One region of the Streptomyces sp. MAI_2237 genome, then DNA from elsewhere that is predicted to be linked to it. Evidence: riboswitches for the same ligand, from Rfam matches in the RefSeq annotation. Region 1 holds a riboswitch; each other region holds the start of a gene.
The links. A riboswitch is a leader RNA that binds a small molecule or an ion and turns the genes downstream of it on or off. The one in region 1 is predicted to bind cyclic di-AMP.

Region 1 (7,374 bases):
ACTCCGTCTTCCGGGTCCAGGAGGGGGACGCCGTGTTCTCCCCGCGGCTGGCCGGCTTCGTCCTGGACGCCTTCGCCTCCACCGACGCCCCGCCGGTCGACGAGGACCTGGACCGTCTCACCCAGCGCGAGCGCGAGGTGCTGCGGCTGATCGCCCGCGGGTACGCCTACAAGGAGATCGCCAAGCAGCTGTTCATCTCGGTGAAGACGGTCGAGTCCCATGTCTCGGCGGTGCTCAGGAAGTTGCAGCTGTCGAACCGGCACGAGCTGACCCGGTGGGCGACGGCCCGGCGGCTGGTCTGAGGCTCACACCACCCGTGTCGCGCCCGCGAAAGGCATCTCGTCGATCGGCGCGATCCGCACCGGAGCCGAGGGGTTCGGGGCGTGGATCATCTGCCCGTTGCCGATGTAGATGCCGACGTGGCTGATGCCCGAGTAGAAGAACACCAGGTCGCCCGGGAGCAGTTCGGAACGCGAGACGCGCCGGCCGGCGTCGATCTGCGCGTACGTCGTGCGGGGCAGCGAGACGCCCGCGGAGCGGTACGCGGACTGGATGAGGCCCGAGCAGTCGAAGGCGTCGGGGCCGGTGGCCCCCCACACGTACGGGCTGCCGAGCTTGGAGTAGGCGTACTGGACGGCCGCCGCGGCACGGGAGTCGGGTGCCTGGGCCGTGGCCGAGCCGGGCGCCTGGAGGCCGACGCGTCCGTCCGTTCCCGACCGGGAGGCGCGGCTCGTACCGCCGCCGTCCAGGCCGAGCCGGGCGCGCTCCTCGGAGGACAGGCCGGACAGCAGCCGACGTGCCGCGTCGAGCTTCCCGGTGATCGTCTTCTTCTGCCGCGCCAGTTCGGCCTGCCGTGCCTTCAGCGAGGTCAGTTCGACGCGGGCGGTCCCGCGCAACTGCTCGATGTCCCGCAGCTGTTGGCGTACGCCCGCGACGGCCGCCGCCTGCCGGGTGCCGACCCGGTCGACGAACTCGGCGTCGTCCAGGTACCGGTTCGGATCGCTGGAGAGGACGAGCTGCAGCGCCGGGTCAAGGCCGCCGCCCCGGTACTGCGCCGCGGCGATCGAACCCAGCGCGTCCCGCGCCGAGTTGAGCTTTTCCGTCTTGCGCGCCGCCTCGTCCCGCAGGGTCGACAGACGGTGTTCGGCGGCCCGCGCCTTCTCCTTGGCGCCGTCGTACTTCTGGGTGGCGGTCTCCGCCTCCAGGTAGAGCCGGTCCACCTTCGCCTTGACCTGCGCCGGAGTCAGCTGGGGTGCGGCCTGTCCGGTCCCCTCGAAGGCCGTCGCGGTCGCGGCGCCCGCCAGGGCGATGGTGAAGGCCGTACGGGCGGTGCTGCCGCCCAGTGCTGATCTCCGACCGGGCTTGCGATGCGCTGCCACCTGGACTGCACGTCCTTTCGTACGACCACCCCCTGCGGGGCGGCTTACGCGTCCGGCGGCGGGCCGCACAGGGGAAGCGGGCCGCCGCCGGACCTTCTCGGCGGTGGTGGCCGACTGCCGCCCCTGGCCCGGGCGGCGGTGGGGAGCCGGTCACCTGGGGAAGGACGCTAAACCCGGCTGTGTCGGTCCGGTAACGCATTGTGCGGAAGTGCCGTGAGTGAGGCGACGGGTGACCGCATCCGACCGCGATCCTGGCCCTGCGCCGTCGGGTTCACACGGTGCGCTGACCGATGTGACGGTTTTCGGGTGGCTCCGGCCGCCGCGGTGCTATGGCGCATATATGCGAGATCGACCGGCGGGGGAGGGCCGGTGTCGAAGGCCCCGGACACCGCTGTCTAAGCTCCGGCCTCATGGACGTACTCATCCATCTCTTCGTCGGCCTGCACATCGTCGGCATCGCCGCACTCCTCGGCGGCTTCCTCACCCAGATGAAGGCGATGGGGCAGGGCACGGCCCGCTTCGTCCCCGGCATGCTGCACGGGGCGCTGACCATGCTGGTCACCGGCGCGATCCTGGTCGGCCTCAACCAGGCCGACGACCATCACGTCAACAACATCAAGATCGGCATCAAGCTGGCCCTGCTGATCGTGATCCTCGGCCTGGTCTATGTGAAGCGGGACGAGGAGACGGTCGACAAGAGCATGTTCGGCCTGGTGGGCGCGCTCACCACGACGAACATCTTCATCGCGGTCCTGTGGACCTGACGCGGGCGCACGGCGGCTGCCGTGCGCCCGCGCCCAGGCCCCGCGTCGGAGCGGCCCGGCTCAGGCCGGCCGCACCACGCTGTGGATGATGGACTCGCCGCCGTAGTAGATCGACTCCTCGCGGACGTACGCGCCCGGCTTCGGGGCGTGGATCATCATGCCGTTGCCGATGTAGATGCCGACGTGGCTGATGTCGTCGTAGAAGAAGATCAGGTCGCCGGGCTGGGCGTCGGTGAGGGAGACGGTGGTGCCGGTGTTCACCTGGTCGTAGGTGGTGCGCGGGAGCGTGACGCCGGCGGCCTTCCAGGCGGCCTGGGTGAGGCCGGAGCAGTCGTAGGAGCCGGGGCCGGTGGCGCCCCAGACGTACGGCTTGCCGATCTGCGCGCGGGCGAAGGCGATCGCCTTCGCCGCCTTGGTGGCGTACGTGGAGTCCGAGGTGCTGGTGCCGGTACCCGTGCCGGTGCCGGAGGTGGACGTGGAGCCGCTGTCCTGGGTGGCGGCCGCCGCCTCGGCCTGCGCGGCCGCCTGCTGCTTGGCCAGCTCGGCGGCCTTGCGGGCGGCCTCCTCCTGCTTCTGCTTCTCGATCTCGGCGAGCCGTGCCTTCTCCTCGGCCGTCAGCTTCGACAGCAGCTCGCGCGCGGAGCTGAGCTTGCGCTGCACCGTGGACTTGGCGGTCTGCAGGTCGCTCTGCGTCCGGGTGAGCGACTCCAGGCTCCGCGAGGCCTCCTCGCGCTTCTTCATCGTCGCCGACTGCTCGGCGAAGTAGTCGTCGACCGCGCTCTTCTGACGTGAGGTCAGCCGGCCCATCAGCTGCGCCTGGTCGAAGTAGTCCTGCGGGGAGTCGGCGAGCAGGAAGGTCGCCGTGTCGGGTGCGGCGGCACCGGTGCGGTACTGGGCGGCGGCGAAGGAACCGAGCTGTTCGCGCTCCTGGTTGAGCTTCTGGGCGCGCTGGGCGACGTCGTCGAGGAGGGTGTCGACCTGCTTGCGCTGCTTGGTCGTCTTCTCCTTGGCCGCGTTGTACTTCTCGGTGGCCGACTCGGCCTGGCGGTAGAGGTCGTCGACCTTCTTCTCGACCTCCTCGAGGCTGGGCTTGCCGTCGGCGGAGGGTGCTGCGGTGGCCGTCTGGGACAGCAGTGCCACGGAGGTGAGGGCGGCCGTGGCGAGAGCGGGGGTGCGTATGCCTGCTACGCGCGTTCCCGCGGGGCGCGACTTGCGGTGCGACGCCAAGGGAGGCGACTCCTTCCATATTCCGCCTACCGAGTTAGCTGTCGGGTTCGGGCGGGTGGTTCGGAAGGGTTGCCCTACGGTCCGCTCCCCGCAGGGGGGTCGGGCCGATTCACCCCAAGGTCGGTTGGGTCCCCGGCTCCGGACGGCGCGGCGGCGCCCCGGACTCGGCGGAGGCCACGCGGCCCGGCGACGTTCGCCGGTGGGGGTCGTATGGCCTGCGCGGAACGGTAGCCAACTCGTGTGGCCCCTGTGAAGGACGATGTTCGATATGCCCGATACATTTTCGTGACCTTCGGTCAACCTTCCGCCGCTGCTCACGGACGGTGACAAAAGTGTGCGCAGGGTGCGCGGCGCGATCGGATCCGGCGATGTTCTCAGGGCGGCGGCGGGCTGTCAGTGGGGCCCCCTAGACTCGGAGAGCGATGAGCAGCCTCTTTGACGACAGCTTCCTGGCGGACCTCCAGGCCCCCCGCGGCCACGAGGAGCCCCCGCCGCCGCCCGAGGACGATCACACGCCGGAGCCGGTTCCGGACGATCTGTTCGGCGGGAACTTCGACGCGCCGCCGGACCGGGACTCCCACTACCGCGACGGCGCCCCGCGCCCGGCGATCGACCCGGCCGCGCTCCTCGACGGGCTGAACGAGAACCAGCGTGCGGCCGTCGTGCACGCCGGCACGCCCCTGCTCATCGTGGCCGGCGCCGGCTCCGGCAAGACCCGTGTGCTCACCCACCGCATCGCCCACCTCCTCGGCTCGCGGAACGTGCACCCCGGCCAGATCCTCGCGATCACCTTCACCAACAAGGCCGCCGGCGAGATGAAGGAGCGCGTCGAGCAGCTCGTCGGGCCGCGCGCGAACGCGATGTGGGTGATGACCTTCCACAGCGCGTGTGTGCGCATCCTGCGCCGCGAGAGCAAGAAGCTCGGCTTCACGTCCTCGTTCTCGATCTACGACGCCGCCGACTCCAAGCGCCTGATGGCCCTGGTCTGCCGGGACCTGGAGCTCGACCCCAAGCGCTATCCGCCCAAGTCCTTCAGCGCCAAGATCAGCAACCTGAAGAACGAGCTGATCGACGAGGAGGACTTCGCCGCCCAGGCCACCGACGGCTTCGAGAAGACCCTCGCCCAGGCCTACGCCATGTACCAGTCGCGGCTGCGCGAGGCCAACGCCCTCGACTTCGACGACCTGATCATGACGACGGTCAACCTGCTGCGCGCCTTCCCGGACGTCGCCGAGCACTACCGCCGCCGCTTCCGGCACGTCCTGGTCGATGAGTACCAGGACACCAACCACGCCCAGTACGCGCTGGTGCGCGAGCTCGTGGGCACCGGCGCGCACGACGAGGACGTCCCGCCGAACGAACACGACCTCCCGCCCGCCGAACTGTGCGTCGTCGGTGACGCCGACCAGTCGATCTACGCCTTCCGCGGCGCGACGATCCGCAACATCCTCCAGTTCGAGGAGGACTACCCGGACGCGACGACGATCCTGCTGGAGCAGAACTACCGCTCCACCCAGACGATCCTGTCCGCAGCCAACGCGGTCATCGAGCGCAACGAGTCCCGCCGCCCGAAGAACCTGTGGACCAACGCCGGCGCGGGCGCGCGCATCACCGGCTACGTCGCCGACACCGAGCACGACGAGGCGCAGTTCGTCGCCGACGAGATAGACCGCCTCACCGACGCGGGCGACGCGAAGGCCGGCGACGTCGCCGTCTTCTACCGCACCAACGCCCAGTCCCGTGTCTTCGAAGAGGTCTTCATCCGCGTCGGCCTGCCCTACAAGGTCGTCGGCGGCGTCCGCTTCTACGAGCGCAAGGAGGTCCGGGACGTCCTGGCCTACCTCCGGGTCCTCGCCAACCCCGAGGACTCGGTGCCGCTGCGCCGCATCCTCAACGTCCCCAAGCGGGGCATCGGCGAGCGCGCCGAGGCGATGATCGACGCCCTCTCCCAGCGCGAGAAGATCAGCTTCCCGCAGGCCCTGCGCCGCGTCGACGAGGCGTACGGCATGGCCGCCCGGTCCACCAACGCCGTGAAGAAGTTCAACACGCTGATGGAGGACCTCCGTACGATCGTCGACTCCGGCGCGGGCCCCGCGACCGTCCTGGAGGCGGTGCTCGAACGGACCGGCTATCTCGCCGAGTTGCAGGCCTCGACCGATCCGCAGGACGAGACCCGGATCGAGAACCTCCAGGAACTCGCGGCCGTGGCACTGGAGTTCGAGCAGGAGACCGCGGAGGGCGAGACCACCGCGGGACTGGCCGACTTCCTGGAGCGGGTGGCCCTGGTCGCCGACTCCGACCAGATCCCGGACGAGGACGAGGACGGCTCCGGCGTCATCACGCTGATGACCCTGCACACCGCCAAGGGCCTGGAGTTCCCGGTGGTCTTCCTCACCGGCATGGAGGACGGCGTCTTCCCGCACATGCGCGCCCTCGGCCAGACCAAGGAGCTGGAGGAGGAGCGGCGGCTCGCCTACGTCGGCATCACGCGCGCGCGGGAACGGCTGTACCTGACCCGCTCCTCCCTGCGCAGCGCCTGGGGCCAGCCGTCGTACAACCCGCCCTCCCGCTTCCTGGAGGAGATCCCGGCCCACCACGTCGACTGGAAGCGCACGGGCGCCACGTCCCCCGTCTCCTCCGGGCCCGCGTCCGGGGTGGCCGCCTCCCTGTCGTCCTCCCGCTCGCGCTCCTCGGCGTCGGGCGCGTCCGGCTTCGCCACGCGGCGGACGTCCGAGAAGCCGGTGGTCTCCCTGGCCGTCGGCGACCGCGTCACGCACGACCAGTTCGGGCTCGGCACCGTCGTCGCGGTCAAGGGCACCGGCGGGAACGCGGAGGCGACGATCGACTTCGGCGACACCAAGCCCAAGCGGCTGCTGCTGCGGTACGCGCCGGTCGAGAAGCTCTGACACGAAACGGCCCCCGCTGCTCCTCGGGAGCGGGGGCTCGTACGGCGGTCGGGGACGCCTACGTCGGGTCGAGGCCGTGGCTGCGCAGCCACGGCAGCGGGTCTATGGCCGCACCGCCCGCGGGGTGCACCTCGAAGTGCAGGTGCGGGCCGGTGGAGTTGCCCGAGTTGCCGGAGTACGCGATCGGCTGCCCGGCCTTCACCGTCGTACCGGAGGGGACGCGGTAGGAGGAGAGGTGGCAGTACCACGTCTCCGTGCCGTCCTTCGCGGTCAGGATCAGCATGTTGCCGTAGGCGCTGTTCCACTGCGTGCGGACGGTGCCGTCGGTCGCGGCCATCACCGTCGTGCCGTAGGAGACGGGGAAGTCGATGCCGGTGTGCACGGACATCCAGTTGATGCCGGCCTGCCCGAAGTAGGCGCTGAGCCCCCGCTGGGCGACCGGCAGGGCGTACTTGGGGCGCAGCCGCTCCTTGCGGGCCGCCTCCGCCGCCGCCTTCTTCTTCTCGGCCTCCTGCTGGGCCTTGAGGTCGATGCGCTCCTGCGTCCGGCTCGCCCGGTCCGCGAAGTCGTCGGCGCCCGCGGACAGGCTCTCGAGCTGGGAGTCCAGTTTGTTGTTGGCGGCGGCCGGTTTCACCGCCTGCGCGGCCGAGGCGGTCGTCGAGCCGTCGTCGGAGGAGAAGGTGCCGACGGAGGCCGCCGCGATGCCCGCGACCCCCATCACGCAGGCCGAGGGGACGGCGATGGTCAGCAGCGCCGAGCGCTTGGGGGGCGTACGGCGGCGGGAGCGGGAGGCGTTGCGGGCGGCGGCGCGCGACGCCGGGGCGGGCGTCGACTCTTCCTGGTCGTCCAGGAGGGGCGTCACGGCGGGCAGCTCGCCCGTGGCGGTCAACAACTCGCCGTCCGAGTGCGGCTGTTCCTCGTAGCCGTCGTGCGGGTGTTCCTCGTAGCCGTCCTGCTGGTGCTCTTCGTAGCCGTCCTGCGGGTGGTCCTCGTACCCGCCGTGCTCGACCTGCTCGAAGACCGCCGTGGCCTGCCGGTCGAACGGTTCGCCTGCCGCGGGTGCCTCGCCGTCGGAGTTCCACTGCGTGGCGTCGTAGG
Region 2 (7,374 bases), 1.5 Mb from region 1:
ATCTGGCCGCAGTTGGTGGCGACGGCGAGGTCGGCGATGGTGACGTCCTCGGTCTCGCCGGAGCGGTGGGACATCATGCACTTGAAGCCGTTGCGCTGGGCGAGCTCCACGGCGTCCAGGGTCTCGGTCAGCGAACCGATCTGGTTCACCTTGACCAGCAGGGCGTTGGCGGTGCCCTCCTCGATGCCGCGGGCCAGGCGCTCGGGGTTGGTGACGAACAGGTCGTCGCCGACGATCTGCACCTTGTCGCCGAGCTTGTCCGTGAGGACCTTCCAGCCGGCCCAGTCGTCCTCGAACAGCGGGTCCTCGATGGAGACGAGCGGGTAGGCCGCCACGAGCTCCTCGTAGTACTCCGTCATCTCGGCGGCCGAGCGGTCCTTGCCCTCGAACTGGTACTTGCCGTCCTTGTAGAACTCGGAGGCGGCGACGTCGAGCGCGAGGGCGATCTGCTCGCCGGGGACGTACCCGGCCTGCTTGATGGCCTCGAGGATCAGGTCCAGGGCGTCGCGGTTGGAGCCCAGGTTCGGGGCGAAGCCGCCCTCGTCGCCGAGGCCGGTGGCCAGGCCCTTGGACTTCAGCACGGACTTGAGCGTGTGGTAGACCTCGGCGCCCCAGCGCAGGGCCTCGGAGAAGGTCTCCGCGCCGATCGGGGCGATCATGAACTCCTGGATGTCCACGTTGGAGTCGGCGTGCGAGCCGCCGTTCAGGATGTTCATCATCGGCACCGGCAGCAGGTGCGCGTTCGGGCCGCCCAGGTAGCGGAAGAGCGGGAGGTCGCTGGCCTCGGAGGCGGCGTGGGCGACGGCGAGCGAGACGCCGAGGATGGCGTTGGCGCCGAGCGAGCCCTTGTTGTCGGTGGCGTCCAGGTCGAACATGGCCTGGTCGATCAGGCGCTGCTCGGTGGCGTCGTAGCCGACCAGCTCCGGGCCGATCTGCTCGATGACGGCGAGGACGGCCTTCTCGACGCCCTTGCCCTTGTAGCGGTTGGGGTCACCGTCGCGGAGCTCGATGGCCTCGAAGGCGCCCGTGGAGGCACCGGACGGGACGGCGGCACGACCCGTGCTGCCGTCGTCGAGGCCGACCTCGACCTCGACGGTGGGGTTCCCTCGCGAGTCGAGGATTTCCCGGGCTACGACGACGTCGATGGACGGCACGAGCATCTCCTTCTTGGATGTGACGCTGGTTGTGCGGGGCACGCGGGCCTTTTTAGGCCCTACCTCGGCCTTGCGACTAGAGCCTAACCGCCCCGGGGCCATCGGCCAGCCGACCGACCGTCCCGTGGACAAGGACAGACGGTACCTATTGTTCACGTGCGGAACAAAGGCGGGTGAACACAGCATGTATCCCGGGCGACGACGCGCCGGCCACGGGCAGGCGCCGGACAGACGGCGGGCAGGCGGCGGGCAGGCGCCGGACAGGCGGCGGGCAGAGAAAAGCCCCGCTCCGGTGCGTACGGGGGAAGACGCACCGGAGCGGGGAGCCCGTGGGGACGGGGGTGGCCCTCACGCACCTCCACGGTGGGGGACACGGATGTGCGGGGCCTGTAGGTCGGCTGTGCCTTACTTCAGGTGCAGCTGCTGACCCGGGTAGATCAGGTTGGCGTCCTGGACGATGCCCTTGTTCAGGTCGAACAGCTTCTTCCAGCCGCCCTTGACCTTGTGCGCGGTGGCGATGGAGCTGAGGGTGTCGCCCTTGACGACCTTGTACTCGCCGTCGCCCTTCTTGACCTTCTTGCCGGTCGGGGTGGTGACGGTCTTGGTCGACTTCTTGGGGGCCGGACGCTCGGAGGACCGCGAGGCCTGCTGCTCGGTGGTCGAGCGGGTGGTGCTGCTCGACGAGCCGGTGGAGGCGCTGGAGCCGTTGTAGGCGGCGCTGGACAGGCCCGTGCCGCAGACCGGCCAGGCGCCCTTGCCCTGGGAGGCGAGAACCTTCTCGGCGACGGCTATCTGCTGCGCCTTGGAGGCCTGGTTGGCCTGCGCGGCGTAGGCGGTGCCGCCGTACGCGGCCCAGGTGGAGGCGGAGAACTGCAGACCGCCGTAGTAGCCGTTGCCGGTGTTGATGGACCAGTTGCCACCCGACTCGCACTGGGCGACCGCGTCCCACTCGGATGCGGTGGCGGCGGAGGCGTTGCCGGCCGCCATCAGCGGGGCGGCGATGGCGACACCGGTGACACCGGCGAGCGCGGCGGCGCGGGTGGCCTTGGACGGACGACGGTGCTTGCCCTTGCTGGAAAACAGCATGGTGGATCCCCTCACCGACGCCTGCGAGGTGAGCTGTCGGGTTCGGGCCGGTTGAGTTGCCCGGCCGCGGACTCGCTCTCGCGAGCCGCGGCTACACCCCGAGCCACCACCGTCAACCACCCGGTGGGGCACTTACCTTGGGTCCCCCGCTCCTGCCTACGGCGCTGTGAAGCGACGACTGTTCCCGTACGGCCGCTGGCAGGATTCGGCGTTGCGGCAGACGGGGCTCGGGTTGCCGAGCGGTCACGACCGTAGACACGGAATCCGCTGAATTTCAAAGACGATCAGGGCCTCTGAGACTCATCCCACACTTTCACCAAACCGGACATTCAGCGCGAAGTGTGACGTGAACTCCCGCCTCATTTGGCCCTATTCGGCAGGGAGATCGAGGGTCTGACCGGTGAAGATGTGGTTCGGGTCGGTACCGATGGCCTGCTTGTTCGCGTCGTAGAGGGCGCGCCATCCGCCGTCCACGTCAAGGGAGTCGGCGATGGAGGCGAGAGTGTCGCCGGTGTGCACGGTGTAGGAGTCGCGCCCGGCGGGCTTCACGCCGCTTTCGTCGGCGCTGACTCCGCGGTGCTTGCCAGTGCCGCCGTCGGCGGTCGTGGAGTCGACCGCTCCCGTGTCGACGAGGCTCCAGGAACCCAGCGCCTGCCGGGAATTGTCCGACTCGTCACTCTTCGACCGGTCACCGGAAGAGCCGCCGGCCTCTTGAGAGTCACTCGGGGCGGAGGTGGAGGGCGAGGCCGACTTGCCTGATTTGCTCGACTTACCGGTGGAATGAGAAGAAGAGCCGGGAGTGGCCGAGGGCGAACCGGACGCGTCCGACGAGGCGGAACCGTCGGAGGGGTCGCTCGACGCGGTACCCGACGAATTGGACAAACCGGTGGAGTCCGAACTGTCCGACGAACCGGATGAGTCGGACGAGCCGTCCCCGATGCCGGTGTCCACGTCAGCCGAACCGGAGTCCTTGCTCAGTCCCGACGTCAGCCCACAGGTGTGGAAGGCGCCGACGCCTTCGGCGTCCAGAAGCTTCTCCGCGACGGCTATCTGCTGGTTGCGGCTGGCCAGGTCGGGCCGGGAGGCGTAGTCGAGGCCGCCGTACTTCTCCCAGTCCGCCTGAGAGAGCTTCAGACCGCCGTAGAAGCCGCTGCCGCTGTTCTCGCTCCAGGAGCCACCCGTCTCGCACTGCGCCACCTTGTCCCAGGTGGTCCCGTCGGCGGCGCTGGCGCCGCCTGCCGCGAACAGCGGGATCGCGATGGCGGAGCCGGTCACTCCGGCCGCGACGAGGAGAGCCGGAGCCTGGCGGGGGCGACGGTGACGACCGTTCCCGGAGAGCATGCGGAGGGCCTTTCGCGAGACAGCAGTGACCGCGGCGCGTGAAGCTTGGGCCAAACCTTCGCGCCGCTGTTGATCCGTGAACGTAGCGGCAACCGATCACTTGTCACAAGTTAATGCCGCGTAGATCACGTGAAGATCACATAGTTGAACGCGTGTCATGTTTGCGCGGTCGGCCGCGACGCCTCGACCGGGGTGAACTCGACCGGCAGTGTGCGCAGTCCGCGCATGATGAGCCCGCCCCGCCACCTCAACTCCCCCGGATCCCCGGCCAGTCGGAGGTCCGGCAGCCGGGTGAGAAGCGTCGCGAGGGCGGTCTGGCCCTCCAGCCTGGCCAGCGGGGCGCCGAGGCAGTAGTGGATGCCATGGCCGTACCCCAGATGCTGGTTGTCACGCCGGGACAGGTCGAGGGTGTCGGGGTCGGTGAAGCGGGCGGGGTCGCGATCGGCGGCGGCGAGTACGACGAGGACGGGGTCGCCGGCCGCGATGTCCTGTCCGCCGATGGTGAGCGGCTCGGTCGCGAACCGCCATGTGGCGAGCTCCACCGGGCCGTCGTAGCGCAGGAGTTCCTCCACGCCGGTCTCCAACAGGCCGCGCTCGCCCGCCGCGAGGGAGGTCTGCAGGCGGCTCCGCTGCTCGGGGTGGGTGAGAAGGGCGAAGGTGCCGTTGCCGATGAGGTTGACGGTGGTCTCGAAGCCCGCGAAGAGCAGGATGAACGCCATCGCCGCGGCCTCGTTCTCGGTGAGGTGCTCGCCGTGGTCGGAGGCGCGGATCAGACCGGAGATGAGGTCCTCACCGGGGGCGGGGGTGTCCGGGAGGACGGCGCGCTTGCGGTGGATGAGGTCGGCGAGATAGCCGCGCATCTTCTTCACCGACCGCGCCACCCCGCCCCTGGGGCCGCCCTGATGCCGGATCATCATGCCCGCCCAGTCCCGGAAGTCGTCCTGGTCCTCGCGGGGGACGCCGAGCAGGTCGCAGATCGCGTAAATGGGCAGCGGGAAGGCGAACTCGTGGATGAGGTCGGCCTCACCCTTCGCCGCGAACCCGTCGATGAACTGATCGGTCAACTGCTGGACGCGTGGCGCGAACTCGGCCACCCGGCGAGGCGTGAACGCCTTCGAGACGAGACGCCGCAGCCGGGTGTGGTCGGGCGGGTCGATGTTGAGCAGATGCGTCATCAACTCGGCCTTGCGCTCACCGGGGATGCCCGTCTTGCCCTTGGCGTGGGCGGGCTCGTCGTGGTGGGCCGGGTTCTTGGACAGCCGGTGGTCGGCGAGGGTCTGCTTGGCGTCGGCGTACCGCGTGACCAGCCAGGCCTCGACCCCGCTGGGCAGGGTCGTCCGGTGCACGGGGGCGTGCGCGCGCAGCCAGGCGTAGGCGGGGTAGGGGTCGGTGGCGAACTCCCAGGTGAAGAGGTCGGGCATCGCGGGGGCGGGGGTGTCGGGGCTGGGCCGGTCGGTCACTCCCCGACCGTATCCGGGATTTCCCGGCGGGCCGCCCTCGCGCCCGGCCGGCCCGCGCCGGCGGCCCCGCGGTACCGCTCCCGCGGCGACGGCACTACGCGTCGAGCCCCTCCGCTGCCCGGACCGCGTCCCGATAAGCCCTCGCCGCCACCCGCAGCGCCGCCTCCGGGTCCACTCCCTCCGCCTCCGCCCGCGCCGCCAGCGCCAGCAGCTCGTACCCGATGCCCTGCCCGGTGGGCAGCGGCACCTCCAGCCCGGCCGTGCGCACCCGCGAGGCGAGCTTCGCGGCGAGGGCGAGGCCCGGCTGCCCGAGGGGTATGCCGTCCGTCACCGACTCCCGCTGCTTCTCGATCGCCTTGGTGCGCAGCCAGTGCTCCTTGACCTCCTCCGGGGTCGAGGCGGTCTCGTCGCCGAAGACGTGCGGGTGGCGGTGGATGAGCTTGGCGACGATGCCGCCCGCGACGTCGTCGATGGAGAAGGGGGCGTCCGGGTCCTCCTCGGCGATGCGGGAGTGGAAGACGACCTGGAGCAGGACGTCACCCAGTTCCTCACGCAGCTCGTCTCGGTCGCCGTCCTCGATCGCCTCGACGAGTTCGTAGGCCTCCTCGATGCCGTACTTGGCCAGGCCCTTGTGGGTCTGCTGGGAGGACCAGGGGCACTCGGCGCGGATACGGTCCATGACCTGGACGAGGTCCAGCAGCCGGGCGCCGGGGAGGTCGTAGGAGGCGGGCAGGAGTTCCAGCTCGGGCATGCTCACCCGGCCCGAGCCGGCGAGGCGGGCCAGACCGTCGGTGAGGGCGGGCTCGCCCTCACCCGTGGCGACGACGACCACGGTGCGGCCGCCGGTGCAGGCGGCCACCAGGTCCTCCGCCGTCGGGGACGCGTCGTCGACCCGTATGCCCGCATCCCGCAGATACGGCAGCTGCGGGTGGGCGCCGTCCGCGCACAGCACGCGATCGGCGGAGTGCAGGACCTGCCAGGCGGGCCAGGACAGGAGGCCGGGCGCGACGCGGTGGCTGGTGGTCAGCAGGACGACGCGGCCGGTGGCGAGGGCCTGGTCGGGGTCCTGGTCGGAAGCCGGGTCCGGGGCGGGGTCGAAGCTGGTTGCGTTCACGATTCGAAGCTAACGCACGTCACCGACAGCCCCACGAGTTGTCCACAGGCAGGGGCCGCCGGCGGCCGTCCTCAGGCGGTTGTCCACAGGAGCCGGGGTTCGCCGGGGGCCCGCGTCCACAGGAGCCGGGGTTCGCGGGGGCCCGCGTCCACAGGAGCCGGAGTCCACGGCGGCGGGCGTCCACAGGGGCCCGGAGTCCACGGCGGCGGCGTCCGCAGGGCGCCCGCTCTCGCTGCCGGACCGTTCCTCCGGCTACGCGGTGCCCTTCGAGGCCGCCGTCGTGACCTCCCGCACCCACGGTGTCTCCGCGTCGACACGGCTGCTCTTCTGGACGTTCCAGGCGCCGTACCGCGGGTTGAGGTCCACGTGGAGTTCCTTGGACGCCTTGGCCAGAGCGCCCCAGAAGGCCGGCTTGCTGGTGTCGGTGCCGAGGGTCTGGGCGAGCTTCTGGGCCTCCAGCTGGAGGCGGAGGTTGTCGTCGAGGCGCTTGGGGGCCACGCCGTACTGCTGCAGCCACGCCGTCTCCAGCGCCTTGGAGCCGCCGACCTGCTGCTCCAGGCCGCTGCGCATCTGCTGGATCTCCTTGGTGGTGACGCTCACGCCGTTGTCCTGGGCGGCCCGGTGCAGTACCCGGTCGAGCACCATGTTGTGCAGGGTGTCGCGGGTGAGGCTGCCGGTCTGGGCGACGGCCTGCTTGTACTGGGCGTCGTTCGCCACGGCCGCGCGCTGGGCGGTGCGGACCTCGTTGACCCGGTTCTCCAGCTGCGCCACGGTGATCCGCTGGCCGCCGACCACGGCCGCGGCGCCGGGATGCGAGTCGCTTCCACAGGCGGTGAGGACGGGTGCCGCGGCGGCGATCGCGGCGGTGAGCAGGAGCGCGGTGCGACGGCGGCGGTGCAAGGAAGCCTCCCGAGGAGATTGTGCGACGGTGCACAAAGTCTTGCGATGATCGATGTTAGGCAGTGGGACGGCTGTGGCCAACCCATTCGACCGACCCATTCGACCAACGATTCACCGCGGCTTCGGGCACCGCCGCGCCCGGGAGGCTTCAGGTGGGCTCAGCCGGTGATGGCCACCGGGGCGTCCCACGCGTCGCGGTCCACGGTGATCGTGTAGCCGTTGCGCGTCTCCTTGCTGTTGACCAGGTACTGGTGGCCGCGGCTGTGGCCGGTGTACTGGGTCGAGCCGAACGGCCAGTCCGCCGTCGTGGTGTTCTGCT
Region 3 (7,374 bases), 2.0 Mb from region 1:
CTGTGGTAGACGCGGTGCTCGTCCCCGGCGACTGCCCAGGACGCCCACAGGGTGTGCTGGGTGTTGCGCATCCCGCGGCCGCAGAAGTGGCGGGCCGGAGTGGCGGTCAGCGTGAGGCCGCCGACCTTCGTCGCCTCGTTCCAGTCCAGCTCGCGCAGCCGGTCGGCGGAGACGCCCCAGTGTTCGAGGTGGGCGCCGACGCCGAGCGGGACGGCGAAGAGGGTGTCCGTGTCGGCCAGCGCCTTGATGGTGGGCAGGTCCAGGTGGTCGTAGTGGTCGTGCGAGATGACGACGACGTCGACCGGACCGAGCGCGGCCAGCGGCAACGGCACCGGGTGCACCCGCTTGGGGCCGACGAACGGGAACGGGGAGCAGCGCTGACCCCAGACGGGGTCGAAGAGCACCCGGTGGCCGTCGATCTCCGCGTGCACGCTGGAGTGCCCCATCCAGGTGAGCCGCAGCCCGGTGGCGGGCGGCTTCGCGAGGTCGGCGAGCGTGGTGGCGTGCACCGGCACGGTCCCCCGGGGCGCGCGGCGGGGCCGCTCGTCCTTGTCGAAGTAGATCTTCGCGAAGTCCACCATCGACAGGGAGGGGCGGCCCGTCGATCCGCCGGGATTCTGGAAGACCCCGTCCTTGAAGTGGGGGGATCTGCGGATGCGTGCCAGGCGCTCACCGGAGGGATCCGCGCCGAAAGCCTCGGGCTGCAGCGCCTTGAGCCCGGAGCTCAGGGGACGGAAACCGGACACGGTACCTCCAGGTGGAGTCGGTGAGGCATTCCATTATGGTCGGCGGCACTGACAGCACCCGGGTCGTGCGGTCCCGGCGGGCTCTTTCCAAGGAAAGCCCAAAGATCGGGACGCTCGCGACCGCTGCCAGGCGCAGGTCTGCTGCCACTCCGGTGAGAACCGGCGATCTCCGGTGCCCATTCCCGTCGCCGGCACGGAACCCCGTCGGCGAGGTGAGGACGCCGGCCCCGCGTTTTCGTTGACAACCGGAAGCACCCTCTCGATACTGACCGACGATTCAGTAACGCCCTCCCCTTCCGCACCGCCCGGTCCGCCGCCTGATCGCCGTCTCCGAGGAGACCCCATGACCGCTCCCCTGATGTCGCTCACCTGGACCGACCATGTCACCGGCCGCCAGGGCTTCCTGGTCGTCGACCGTCTGGTGCGCGGCGTCGCCAGCGGCGGACTGCGGATGCGCGAGGGATGCACGCTGGACGAGGTCGCCGGGCTCGCGCGCGGGATGACCATGAAGGAGGCGCTGCACTACGACCCCGAGGGGCGTTACGTCCCGCTGGGCGGCGCCAAGGGCGGCATCGACTGCGATCCCCGGGAGGCGGGGGCGTACGGGCTGCTGGTGCGCTACCTGCGGGCCATGAGGCCGTACATCGAAGCCTTCTGGACCACGGGTGAGGACCTCGGCCTGACCCAGGACACGGTGGACCGGGCGGCGGCCGAGGCGGGGCTCGTCTCCTCGATCCAGGCGGTGTATCCGCTGCTCGACGACGAGGTGACGGCCAGGCGGCGGCTCGCGGACGCGTTCGCCGTGGAGGTGGACGGCATCGGGCTGGACGAGCTGGTGGGCGGCTGCGGCGTCGCGGAGTCGGTGCTGGCCGCCCTGGACCGGGCGGGCGTGCCGCACGCGGGGACGCGGGTCGCCGTGCAGGGCCTGGGCACCATGGGCGGGGCCACGGCGCGCTTCCTCGCGCGCGCGGGGCTCACGGTCGTCGCGGTGGCCGACATCAAGGGCACCGTCGCGAACCCCGCCGGGCTCGACGTGGAGGCGCTGCTGGCGGCGCGCGACGGGTACGGCACCGTGGACCGGGCGGTGTTGCGGCCCGGGGACCGCGAACTGCCCGGCGACGCCTGGCTGGCGGCCGAGGCGGAGGTGCTGGTGCCGGCGGCCGTCTCGTACGCGATCGACACCGCCGACCAGGAGCGGGTCAAGGCCCGTTGGGTGGTCGAGGCGGCCAATATGCCCGTACTGCCGGAGGCGGAGGAGCTGTTGGCCGTGCGCGGTGTCACCGTGCTGCCCGACGTCGTCGTCAACTCCGGTACCAACGCCTGGTGGTGGTGGACCCTGTTCGGCGACATCGGCCCGGACGCGGAGGAGGCGTTCGCCCACACGCGTCGCTCGATGCGCGCCCTGGTCGAGCTGATGCTGGCCCGCGCGGAGACCGACGGCACGACCCCGCGCGCGGCGGCCCACGCCATCGCCGCCGACCGGCTGCCGGTGATCGCGGAGCGGTTCGGCTGGTACCGCTGACGGGAGCGGGCGAAGGACCGGCCGACCTGCGGCGGCCTTCAGGCAACGCCCCGTCCAGGAGCACGTGCACCGCTCTGCCCGAAAAGGCCGAACCACGACGGCGGTCGAGGGCGCGGCGCGGATAGGGTGACCGCGTGGCGAGAGTGCGGTTGAGCGTGGCCGAGCGGCGTGAGGAACTGCTGCGGGCGGCCATCGAGCAGATCGAGAAGCGGGGCGTGGCGGCGGTCCGGATCGCCGACGTGGCGTCCGCGCTCGGCGTCAGCAACGCCCTGGTGCTGTACCACTTCTCGACGAAGGAGAAGCTGGTCGCCGCCGCGTTCGCCTACGCCGCCGAGGACGACCTGGCCCATCTGCGCAAGCTGCTCGGCCGTCGCACCACGGCGCTACGGCGACTGCGCGCCGCCGTGCGCTGGTACGCGCCGACCGGCCAGGCCAAGGGCTGGCGGCTGTGGATCGAGGGCTGGGCGGCGGCGCTGCGCGAGCCCGCGCTGCGGGAGGTGGCGCAGGACCTCGACAAGCGGTGGAAGGCGGCGCTCGCCGAGGTCGTCGCGGAGGGCGTCGCCGCGGGTGAGTTCCGGTGCCCCGACCCCTTCGGCGCGGCCCTGCGCCTGACGGCCCTGCTGGACGGGCTGGCGGTGCAGCTGACCTCGTACGCCGGTGCCGTCTCGCGGACCCGGGCGCAGGAGTGGGTGGACGAGGCGCTGGCACGCGAACTGGGCCTGGACCGCGCGGCGTTGACCGCATCGCAGGCGTGAGGCCCCCGGTACGCACCGGGGGCCTCATTCCGCCGGGCGTCAGGCGACGGAGGCGATCCGGGTCCTGATGTCCTCGGGTGACAGGGCGCCCTTCGCCGTGACGTGGTCGCCGGACGACTCGCCGCGCAGCCGGCGCCCGATCCACGGCACCAGGTACTCGCGGGCCCACTGCACGTTGTCCCGCCGCATCTCCAGGGTGCCCCGCGGCGGGAGCGGCGGCCAGGGCTGGTCGGGGTCTGCCGGGATCTCCAGGCCGAGGACCTGCCCGGCGCGCAGCGCCACGCGCGTGTGCCCCTCGGGCGAGAGGTGGAGCCGGTCGCCGTCCCAGGCCCTGCGGTCCTGGACCGAACGCAGCGACCACAGGTCGAGCACGGGGCAGCCGTACCGGTCGGCGATGGCCCGTACATGGCCGTTGTAGGTGGCGATCTTGCCGCGCAGGTGCTTGAGCACGGGCACGCCACGGGTGTCGAACCCGGTCGTCACCATGACGGTGCCGGCGACTTCGGTGAGCCGGGCGACGGCCCGCTCGAACCGCTCGGCGACCTCGTCGGGGTCGGTGCCCGGCCGGATGATGTCGTTGCCGCCCGCGCAGAAGGAGACCAGGTCCGGGGCGAGCGCCACGGCCTGCGGGAGCTGGTCCGCCACGATCTGGTCGAGGAGTTTGCCGCGCACGGCGAGGTTCGTATAGCTGAAGTCACCCTCGGGGCGCCGGTCCGCGAGGAGTACCGCGAAGCGGTCCGCCCAGCCGACGAAGGCCCCGTCGGGGCCGGGGTCGCCGACGCCCTCGGTGAAGCTGTCCCCCACCGCGACGTACGACCCGATCACTGATCTGCTGTCACTCTTCGAATCGTCTGCCACGCCCGTCATGATTCACCTTCCAATGTGACCTACGCGACCGTAGGCAGGGCTTGACGGGCGGTGAGATAAGCCACTCCTAAAGTGTTGACCAAGGTCGGAATAACGCCTCGACCAGCACGGTTGACGGGTTGACCATCGGCAGGCGCACACACCGAAGGCCGGACCCGGGGATCGGGGTCCGGCCTTCGGCGGCGTGTCGGGCGGCGTGGCGGCGGGGGGTCAGCCGACGGCGACGCCCTTGGAGCGGAGGTAGGCGACCGGGTCCACGTCGGAGCCGTAGTCCGGCGTGGTCCGGATCTCGAAGTGCAGGTGCGGGCCGGTGACGTTGCCCGTCGCGCCGGAGAGGCCGACCTGCTGGCCCGGGCTCACGCTCTGGCCGGCCGAGACGGAGAGCTGCGAGAGGTGCGCGTACTGGGCGTAGTAGCCGTCGGCGAGCCGGATGACGACCTGGTTGCCGTACGCGCCGCCCCAGCCGGCGGAGACGACGGTGCCCGCGCCCACGGCCTTGAGGGAGGTGCCGGTGGGGACGACGAAGTCGACGCCGGTGTGGTAGCCGCTGGACCACATGCTGCCGGCCACGCGGTAGCCGGTGCCGACGGTCGCGCCGGAGACGGGGAGCTGGAAGCCGGTGGCGGCGGTGGTGGTCGCCGTGGCGCTCCGGGTGGTGGCCTTGCCCGCGGAGGAGGAGCGCTCCTTGGACGGGGCCGGGCGCTGCGCGGAGGAGGACTTGGTGGTGCCCGTCGCGGCCTTCTTGCCGATCGTGAGCTTCAGACCCGGGTGGATCAGCGACGGGTCGTCGCCGACGGCGTCGCGGTTGTCGGTGTAGAGCTTGTGCCAGCCACCGCTGACGTGCTGCTCCTCGGCGATCTTCGAAAGGTAGTCACCGGAGCGCACCGAATAGACGTGCACCGCCTTTTCGGAGGCGGTGTTCTTCTTTTCGGTCGTCTTCTTCACGGTATTCGGAAGGACCTGCACGGCCTTTTCCGAAACCGACTGGGAAGCGGACTGGGCGGTGGCCGCGTGGGCGCCGGTGGCACCCATCAGCGGGAGGGCGAGCGCGGCGCCGCCGGTTCCGGCGACGGCTATGGAGCGGGTGAAGCGCTGGGGCTTCGGGCGGCGGTGCTTACCCTTCGCGGGCATGGCGAATTCCTCTCCGGCGCCTGCGAGGTGAGCTGTCGGGTGCGGGCTGGAGATGCCCGGCCGCGCGCTGGTCGCGGCTGTACCCCTAGCCGTTCCGGAGACCGGAACAGGCGTTGTACCTGTGGGTCCCCCGCTCCTGCCGTTCACGGGTGAGTTGGTGCGGGCTCCGGGCGGCGGCAGGATTGGGCGTCCGTCCGGATTGGTGTGGAACGTAAGCGACGAGGACGCGAGGGGACAAGCGACGGTTCCCCGCGAATGCGTTTCCCTTGATCCTCCGCGGAAATTCACGGTCACTCTCCGTGAATTTCCGCTTCGTCCGGCGCGTCAATCCGCAGGAATGACAGAGCGATTACGTGAGCATGACGAGGTACGCACCGTCACGGCTATGACGCTGCTCACGTGACGCTGCTCCAGCTTCCCTTGCTGCGGCGCGAGTTGGAATGAAGCAGAACCAACGCGCCAATTCGGACACAAGAGTCAGATGCGGCGCAGTCGGAGAACTGCCGCATCAAGGTCGCCCCGCAGTCCGGTTCGCAGTCCGTGATGCAGCAATACGGCACCTCGATACACTTCGCCCGTTTCGAGGCATTCGTACGATGCGGTCGGGTCGAGGGCCCGCAGCCGCAGGGCCGGTACAGGCTCGCCGTAGCTCTGCGCCTGCAGCCAGGCGAGGACGACCGTCTCGTCCCCGCGCGTGTACTGCACCGCGCTCAGCCCGCCCGTCGGCGGCCTCAGACGGTGGAGCTCGCCGTGCTGGACGAGCGGCCGGATCACCTTGTACAGGCCGACCCAGTCGCGGGCCTCGGCCAGTTCCTCCTCGGTCCACTGCGTGAGGTCCCCACCCACGCCGAGGACTCCGGCCATGGCACTGACGAACCGGAAGCGCAGCGAGCTGACGCGCCCGTTGAGCTGGGTGTTGGGGCTGTCGGTGACCCAGGCGGCCATCACGCGCGCGGGGTGGATCTGGCTGAAGCCGTGCTGGATGGCGAGCCGGTCGAGCGGATCGGTGTTGTCCGAGGTCCACACCTGGTCCGTACGGCTCATGATCCCGAGGTCGATCCGTCCGCCGCCGCCCGAGCAGGACTCGAAGACGACGCCGGGGTGGGCCGCCCGGAGCCGGTCCAGCAGGGCGTACAGGGCATGCACGTGGTCGACCCAGAGGCGCTGCGGATAGGCGTCGCCGGGCCAGCCGGCGTCCGTGAAGCAGCGGTTGAAGTCCCACTTGACGTAGTCGATCGGGGCGCTGGACAGGAGCGCGTCGAGCCGCTCCCAGAGGTACTCCTGGACGTCCTCGCGGGCGAGGTTAAGCACGAGCTGGTTGCGCAGCTCCGTCCGCCTGCGCCCGGGCTGGAACTGCACCCAGTCGGGGTGGGCACGGTACAGGTCACTGTCCGGGTTGACCATTTCGGGCTCGACCCAGATACCGAACTGCATGCCGAGTGCGTGCACGTAGTCGGCGAGCGGTGCCAGGCCCTTGGGGAAGCGGTCCGGGTTGGGCGTCCAGTCGCCGAGCCCGGCCCGGTCGCTGATGCGTTTGCCGAACCAGCCGTCGTCGACGACGAACAGCTCCACGCCGATCGCCGCGGCCCGCCGCGCGAGGGCGCCCTGCTGCTCCTCGGAGATGTCGAACTCCGTGGCCTCCCAGGAGTTGAACAGCACGGGGCGGTCCTTCTCGGCGTCCGGGACGACGTACGCGCGCTGGTAGGCGTGCCAGGCCCGGCTCGCACCGCCGAAGCCGCCGTCGCTCCACAGCCCGGCGAAGACGGGAGTGGTGTACGACTCCCCCGCCGCCAGGTGCAGCAGTCCGGAGTCGTCGTACCCGGCGCCGCCGGTGATCTGCACGCGCGCGTCCGGGAGTTGGGCCACCGCGATGCGCCAGGAGCCGGACCAGCCCAGGGCGCAGCCGTAGACCTCGCCGCGCTCCTCGGTGGCGTCGGTGTCGAGGGCGACCCAGGGCAGGTGCTGGTGTCCGGTGTGCCCGCGGCGGCTGCCGATGATCTTCTCGCCGTAGGTGAGCGGCGAGCTGGTGAGCCGGGACTCGGCGGCCCAGCGGCCGTGCAGCTGGGACAGCCGCCAGCCGTCGCGGTCGGGGAGGGTCCAGGTGGCCGCGTCCGCGCGCAGCAACTCCAGGGCGCCGGGGCCCTCGTTGTCGAGGGTCACCCAGCGCTCGACGACGTCGTGCCGCATCCGGTGGTGCAGGGTGATCGCGAACCCGCCGTCGCGGAACCTGAGCCGGAGGTGGTCGCCCTCCGCCTCGTACGCCTCGAAGCGCCACTCCGTGCCGCGCCGCTCCGCGGAGCGCACGGACAGGGCGGGGCGCACGAAGCGCGGGCCGCCCTCGACCGGGTACTCC

Region 2: another riboswitch for cyclic di-AMP. It lies ahead of LN251_RS10615 (transglycosylase family protein); the one in region 1 lies ahead of LN251_RS17815 (NlpC/P60 family protein).
Region 3: another riboswitch for cyclic di-AMP. It lies ahead of LN251_RS26880 (M23 family metallopeptidase); the one in region 1 lies ahead of LN251_RS17815 (NlpC/P60 family protein).

What each region holds. Positions count from the first base shown of each region.
Region 1 covers NZ_JAJPGQ010000003.1:1,597,927-1,605,300, forward strand. Annotated here, with positions in the region: gene LN251_RS17800 (LuxR C-terminal-related transcriptional regulator) at 1-302, shown strand, start outside; gene LN251_RS17805 (NlpC/P60 family protein) at 306-1,379, opposite strand; gene LN251_RS17810 (hypothetical protein) at 1,790-2,143, shown strand; gene LN251_RS17815 (NlpC/P60 family protein) at 2,204-3,370, opposite strand; cyclic di-AMP (ydaO/yuaA leader) riboswitch at 3,379-3,550, opposite strand; gene pcrA (DNA helicase PcrA) at 3,793-6,276, shown strand; gene LN251_RS17825 (M23 family metallopeptidase) at 6,335-7,374, opposite strand, start outside.
Region 2 covers NZ_JAJPGQ010000003.1:77,028-84,401, forward strand. Annotated here, with positions in the region: gene eno (phosphopyruvate hydratase) at 1-1,160, opposite strand, end outside; gene LN251_RS10615 (transglycosylase family protein) at 1,560-2,240, opposite strand; cyclic di-AMP (ydaO/yuaA leader) riboswitch at 2,244-2,414, opposite strand; gene LN251_RS10620 (transglycosylase family protein) at 2,610-3,581, opposite strand; gene LN251_RS10625 (cytochrome P450 family protein) at 3,737-5,002, opposite strand; gene LN251_RS10630 (nucleoside triphosphate pyrophosphohydrolase) at 5,136-6,155, opposite strand; gene LN251_RS10635 (SurA N-terminal domain-containing protein) at 6,408-7,055, opposite strand; gene LN251_RS10640 (glycoside hydrolase domain-containing protein) at 7,214-7,374, opposite strand, start outside.
Region 3 covers NZ_JAJPGQ010000003.1:3,608,860-3,616,233, reverse strand. Annotated here, with positions in the region: gene LN251_RS26900 (MBL fold metallo-hydrolase) at 1-746, opposite strand, end outside; gene LN251_RS26895 (Glu/Leu/Phe/Val dehydrogenase dimerization domain-containing protein) at 1,090-2,268, shown strand; gene LN251_RS26890 (TetR/AcrR family transcriptional regulator) at 2,403-3,023, shown strand; gene LN251_RS26885 (SGNH/GDSL hydrolase family protein) at 3,063-3,848, opposite strand; gene LN251_RS26880 (M23 family metallopeptidase) at 4,101-5,021, opposite strand; cyclic di-AMP (ydaO/yuaA leader) riboswitch at 5,026-5,191, opposite strand; gene LN251_RS26875 (alpha-galactosidase) at 5,499-7,374, opposite strand, start outside.